2 linked regions of the Labilibaculum antarcticum genome follow. The protein of the gene in region 2 interacts with the protein of the main gene of each other region in a pairwise test. Links are inferred from orthologs where the notes say so. Each region holds a gene or a part of one and is shown on either strand. Other genes may lie near its edges. The genes, in order: pepT and tpiA.

Region 1 (3,257 bases), 670 kb from region 2 along the record:
TTCCGGCACTCGAATGTATTCAGCAAAACCACCATCGCTATTCATGCCCAAATCGTAGCTGGTCACAATCACTTGGTCGCCCACTTTAAATTTATCACTTTCCGAATGCTCCACAACTCCGGCAGCATCAATACCTGGTGTATGAGGGTATTTTCTTGTTACTCCCTTGTTTCCGGTAACCGAAAGTGCATCTTTAAAATTCAAAGAAGAATACTTCACTTTCACAATTACATCTCCTTCCGGAAGATCTTCGATTTTCCGTTTTTCAATTCTTCTAATAAATTTTCCATCTTCTTCGTAAATACGAAGTGCTTTAAATTCTGCTTTAGTATCCATATCTTATCCTAATTTAATTCTTATCTTGCAACGAAGCTACAAGCTTTTTAGTTAAGAATCAAGAACTTACACTTTGGTTGGCTACTAACATTTTGTTCGGAATTACTGATTATCAACACGTAAAAAACTTTTTTATTTTGAAAAAAGGAGATTGTCCCATCGATACATTCATCAATTACGTTAAGGGAAAGCGAAAAGCAACCATCATTTTGCATTTGATGCAGGGTACCAAACGATACAATGAATTAGTGAAACTGTTACCAGATATCAGCGATCGAATGCTCAGTAAAAATCTAAAAGAATTAGAAGAAGATGGTTTGGTGATCCGTAAGCTTTATCCTGAAGTTCCGCCTAAGGTTGAATACAGCCTTACCGATTTGGGAAAAGAGATTCATCCGATTTTAAAAGCCATGTTTCTAGGTGGTCGGATTTTTGAAAGATTAACGGAAGAATAACCCATTAATTTACACAATCGATTTTAGTTAATTTTAATCTAAAATTTGCTGGCAAACTGGAATTTCTATTGGCAAAATGCTCTCGGCGACCAGAGTTGACCAAAACCACGCGGCAAAATGTAGCCTACTAATTTATCAAATCGATATTATACCTATAATCACCAAATAAAAAAAGGCAATCAACCGATTGCCTTTATTTTTATATGATGACTGAATTATTGCTTGGAAATCAGTTCTACAATTTTTAGAATCACCTCTACCGATTTTTCCATCGATTCTACGGGAACGTATTCGAATCTTCCGTGAAAGTTATGACCTCCAGCAAAAATATTCGGACAAGGCAAACCCATATAGGATAAGCGACTTCCATCGGTTCCGCCACGAATTGGGATAATCATTGGCTCAACTCCAACTTGTTTCATTGCCTCCTCAGCAATATCTACAATGTATTTTACCGGCACAATTTTTTCGCGCATGTTGTAATACTGATTGGTTATTTCAAGGCTTACACTTCCCTCTCCATATTTCTCACAGAATTCATCGCAAAGAGATTGTACAAATTGTTTCCTCTCCTCATACTTATCCATGTCAAAATCACGAATAATGTATTGAAGATTCGAATTCTCCACACTTCCCGACATCGAAATCAGATGATAGAATCCCTCATATCCTTCCGTTTTTTCAGGCACTTCGTCTTTTGGTAAACGAGTCAAAAACTCATTGGCAATCAACATCGAGTTAATCATTTTGTCTTTTGCCATTCCTGGATGAACATTGCGACCCTTAAAGCTAATTTTTGCAAATGCAGCATTGAAATTCTCATACTGCAACTCTCCAATTTCACCACCATCAAGCGTGTAGGCAAAATCAGCTCCAAATTTCTTCACATTAAAGAAATCAGCTCCTTTTCCAATTTCCTCATCAGGTGTAAAGCCAATATGAACAGCACCGTGTTTTATTTCCGGATGATTGGATAAATATTCAATTGCAGTCATGATTTCGGCAACACCGGCTTTATCATCTGATCCTAAAAGAGTAGTTCCATCGGTGGTAATTATCGTTTGACCTTTGTATTGTTTTAGCTCTGGAAAATCAACCACTTTCATTACAATGTTCTGTTCCTTATTCAAAAGAATATCATTACCATCATAATTCTCCCAAAACTGAGGCTTCACATGTTTTCCCGAAAAATCAGGACTGGTATCCATATGAGCTACAAAACCAACCGTAGGTACTTTATGATCCAAATTGGATGGAAGCACAGCCATAACATATCCATTCTCATCAAGACTGACATTCTCCAATCCCATTTCTTCCAATTGCTTGGTCAATTCTTCAGCCAAAATCATCTGACCTGGAGTACTGGGAGTTAATCCTGTTTCTGTATCCGATTCGGTATTAAACTTTACGTATTGTATAAACTTATCTATTAAGGTACTCATATCTAGTTTTGTATTTAATTGATGCATAAATAAACACTTCACAAACCTATGTGGTGAAACGTTGCAATATTACTAAAATGATACTATAAAATGAATTTGGCTGGGAGTTTCTTATCTGCAATTTCAGAACTAAAACTCATTTAAATATCATCAGATTTAAATTGAAAACCCAATCGTTTTCCTGTTGGAATTCTTGCATTCTCAATTTTTTCGAACATTTGACCTACCGACATAATTTTCACAGTATCGTATGGAGGAACCAATAAATCGAAATTTAAGGAGTAATTAATAGCTGTTTCAACAATATTACGCAAATTATCATGATCGGCAGTAGAAAGCGATAAATCGGTTTGCAGTAAGCCCAATTGTCTTTTCCCTTCAACAATATAATGTTTCTCACGATTAATGAAAATACGGGCAACCAAATAACCTAAATCCTCATAACGAGTGTATTTAAAAGAATCTGCTAAAAAATTATAAACATTAATAATGCCCGAGTAAGCATTATCAGGATTTGTTTTCACGTAAGATTGCTTCCATACATTATGATCTCTATTAAACTGAAATACATTGGTATGCAAACTAAATACTAAAATATCAGATGCAATCTTAATTTGATATTCGAATTCTCCTTTGTCTTCAAAAGACAATAAAACATTTTCATCAACCTCTCCCAATTCATTATTATACTCAGCGATTAAGCTCTGAACCACCTTTCGTAAATCTTCAAATATTTCCTTGGTGTTTTTACAAACAACTTGCTTTAAAGAAGCTTTGTCCATAATTGTTGCTAGAATTGCGGCTTTTGTATTTAATATATTCATTGATTGTTTGTTTAAATATGAAAAGTAAATATACAAAAAAACAGCCATCAGAAAACTGATGACTGTTTGATAACATTAAAAAAATTTACTTTTATGTTAGTATGATTTTGCAAAAACAACTCGCTGCAGCGAAGGCTTCCCTGTTACCATACAAACCCCTTCTTCACCGTCTCCTTCAAAAGGAATACAACGAATAGTTG
Region 2 (3,339 bases):
CCAATTGGAGTAATCTTTCTCATCCCGATTTTGCTGTTGAAACAACATCAGCGTTTTAAAATAGTTGTAAAAATCAGGAAATGATCTTGCTTTTCTTGAAAGGAAAATATCGCAGATTTCGTATATATTCTTTCGTTTTTCACTGGTCATTTCCGGAGAGAACCAAAAAACAGGAAATTGATCCTCAAACTCTTTGCTTTCCTTCTTTTTGGTTGGATGATCCATAAATTTCAAAAATTCATCTTGAAATGTAATCGAGTCATGAGAGAAGGACTTTATACTTTGCGCTAAGACTGAATTACTTGAAATTGCGATTCCAAAAAACAGGATAAAAGAGAAGAGAAGCTTATTCATTGTAAATGAAGTTTCATGTGTAGATTTTTTTGCAAAGGCAATTTAACAAATTTGCTTGGATCAGGAAAGTAAATTGCCAGTTCTGTATTCTGTTTCAGAAATTACGAGAACCGGCAATTGTAAATTGTTTTATTTTTTTGTGAAGCGAACGGCAACCCAATTCAAATCAACTTTATGGCTGATGTATTCCAAGTTGTTTTTTTCAGCTTCCTCTTTAATGTACTTTAAATCTTCAGTATAGAATCCACTCATGATCAAATTGCCATTTTTAGGAAGACATGCAACGTAATGATGCATATCATTAAGCAAGATATTTCGGTTGATGTTGGCCAAAACAACATCGTATTTTTTCCCATCTAATAAAGCTGCATCACCAAGAAAAATGGATACGTTTTCAGCCTTGTTGTTTTTGATGTTTTCCAATGAGTTTGTATAAGGCCATTCGTCAATGTCGATAGCATCTACTTTTGAAGCATTTCGTTTTGATGCTAAAATTGCCAGTAAGCTAGTTCCACATCCCATATCTAAGACCGTTTTTCCTTCTAAATTTAATTCAAGAATGGTTTGAACCATTAGTGAAGTTGTAGAGTGGTGTCCTGTTCCAAATGACATTTTTGGATCGATCACAATATCGTAAGGAACTTTTGGTGTGTCGGTGTGAAAAGAAGCTCTTATCACCACTTGATCGGAGATGATCACGGGACTAAAATTGGATTCCCAAAGTGCATTCCAATCTTGAGATTCAATTGTTTTGTGCGAATAGCTCAATTTAAAAGGAGCATTGGGTAAATGATTAAGACTAAGTTGGTTCACTGCATCCATATCGAACAGAGGAGCCTGTATGTATGCTTCAACAGCATCTTCATTTTGTGTAAAACTCTCGTAATCCAATTCTCCCAGCTCGGCAATTACTATTTCGGCAATTTCTTCCGAGAAAGGTTGAATCTGGCATTTCAGTTCAATATAATCCATTGTTTTGGTCTTACTATTTTGAGGGTACAAGTTAATTTAATCCTTATCAAAAAACAAAAGCCGATACTACTGTATCGGCTTTAATCATATATGTTTACGCTATTAAAAAGCGGTAATAATTCCCATGAAATCTTCAGCGTTAAGAGAAGCTCCACCAATTAAACCTCCGTCTACATCAGCATTTTCGAATAATTCTTTCGCATTAGATGGCTTACAGCTTCCTCCGTAAAGGATAGATGTATTGTCTGCAACTTCCTGACCGTATTGAGCAGCTACAGTCTTACGGATAAATGCATGCATTTCTTGTGCTTGAGCAGAGGAAGCTGTTACGCCTGTTCCAATAGCCCAAACTGGTTCGTAAGCCAAAACAATTTTTCCAAATTCTTCAGCTGATAAGTTGAATAATCCTTCAGCAATCTGAGTTTTAACAACATCAAAATGTTTTTCTGATTGACGTTCTCCAAGAACTTCACCAAAACAGAAAATTGGAGTTAGGCCGTTTGCAAGACTTAGAGCTACTTTTTTAACTAACTTCTCGCTAGTTTCGCCATAGTATTCTCTGCGTTCCGAATGACCAAGAATAACATATTTGCTTCCTGTTGATTTAATCATCGAAGCTGAAATTTCTCCCGTGTAGGCTCCGCTAACCTCGTCTGCACAGTTTTGTGCAGCAACACCAATTTTATCACTAACAATTTTGTTTACTTCTGTTAAGTGGATAAAAGGAGTGCCAATTACAACATCGACTCCATTAAGCTCAGTTTTTTCAACTAAATCATTGATTTGTCCCGCCAACACAACACCTTCTTCAAGTGTATTGTTCATTTTCCAGTTTCCTGCAACAATTTTCTTTCTCATAATCGTAATCTGTTTTTTGCCCCTGCAAATCGAATTCTAATCAGACTGAAAAGAACAAGAAGCAATAGCAACGTTGATGTAATACTAATAATAAATAGAATGATATTTAGTGTTTGATGTTTTGTAATAGAGTAGGCTGCAAGATCGCCTTGAAGTTGCTTTGCTTCAGGAAAATCTCTAAAATGCCATTTGTCAAGAATAGTTCCCTTTCTAATAAAAACCAATCCCGGATTTGACCGGATAATTGTTTTTAACTGAATTTCATCTGTATTGTAAAAGTCAAAAGGAAGTTCGTGTGATGATTTAAATGCTTCAATTTCTCTATTTCCCGATGATGTTAAGCCAATAAACTGAATGTTGTTATTCAAAGAATAAATAGCCAAGTCGTTTATTTTGCTTGCTGTTTCATCATCAATTTCTGAAATGTTTTTTGAAATCAACAAAAATGAGTATCCTTCATTGTTCAAAACCATATTGGTTATATCTCCATCAATATCATTCGAAATCGAAAAATCGTGAATAGGAGGAGTATATCCTTCTTTTATTTTTATTTGTTCAGAATCAACATATTTCCATGTTGTGTCCTGCCAAGGATAATTCGTTTCGTCGAACTCTTTTACCACGCCATCTTTTTCATATTTTAGAATACTTCGGTATTCACTGGCAGGTGCTCCGTCGGGAATTTTCATTCCATCACTAATATTAGCACCAATATGATAGGGTCTGAAATCAATTAATGGCAAATGACCATACGAATAGTTTGAGATCCAAACGGAAATACAAAGGGCGAAACCAATTAGCAGGTTCTGCTCCCAAACAGGATGCTGATTATCATCTTTTTTTCTCCTGAAAAAGATCACTAATGTGAACGCAAGTATGATGATGTTTTTCCCAAAGGTTTCCCAATTGCTAAGAATCAAGGCGTCTCCAAAACAGCCACAGTCAGTCACCGGGTTGGTAAGCGCCAGAATAAAGGTTAGAGGGGTGAAGAAAATCATGAATAGGAGCGCAAGCCAGGCAGTAATGTTTTTTCTGCTGTTGAATATCAAAGCCATCCCCAGCGTAAATTCAAGAGTAGATAAAAGAATTGCCAAAGGAAAGGCAATCTCCTTTAATCCATCCAAGCCAAAGGCCAGAAAATAATCTGTGAATTTG

Evidence for each region.
Region 1: the proteins of tpiA (region 2) and pepT interact in binary tests that used the Escherichia coli proteins (3 or more experiments, as listed by UniProt). The link is inferred for Labilibaculum antarcticum from one-to-one orthologs.

Annotation. Positions count from the first base shown.
Region 1 is NZ_AP018042.1:874,038-877,294, forward strand. Bases 121-3,038 are described here. They hold pepT (peptidase T), read right to left. Parts: upstream 2,234-3,038; coding sequence 1,007-2,233; downstream 121-1,006. Other genes in these bases: ALGA_RS03160 (YhdH/YhfP family quinone oxidoreductase), read right to left, coding at 121-336; ALGA_RS03165 (winged helix-turn-helix transcriptional regulator), read left to right, coding at 474-791; ALGA_RS03175 (hypothetical protein), read right to left, coding at 2,374-3,038. Outside these bases: more of ALGA_RS03160, read right to left, coding at 1-120; more of ALGA_RS03175, read right to left, coding at 3,039-3,057; proS (proline--tRNA ligase), read right to left, coding at 3,154-3,257. UniProt on the Escherichia coli protein: Cleaves the N-terminal amino acid of tripeptides.
Region 2 is NZ_AP018042.1:199,281-202,619, reverse strand. What follows is about bases 307-3,306. They hold tpiA (triose-phosphate isomerase), read right to left. Parts: upstream 2,185-3,306; coding sequence 1,429-2,184; downstream 307-1,428. Other genes in these bases: ALGA_RS00710 (BT_3928 family protein), read right to left, coding at 2,181-3,306; prmA (50S ribosomal protein L11 methyltransferase), read right to left, coding at 484-1,326; ALGA_RS00725 (hypothetical protein), read right to left, coding at 307-354. Outside these bases: more of ALGA_RS00725, read right to left, coding at 1-306; more of ALGA_RS00710, read right to left, coding at 3,307-3,339. UniProt on the Escherichia coli protein: Involved in the gluconeogenesis. Catalyzes stereospecifically the conversion of dihydroxyacetone phosphate (DHAP) to D-glyceraldehyde-3-phosphate (G3P).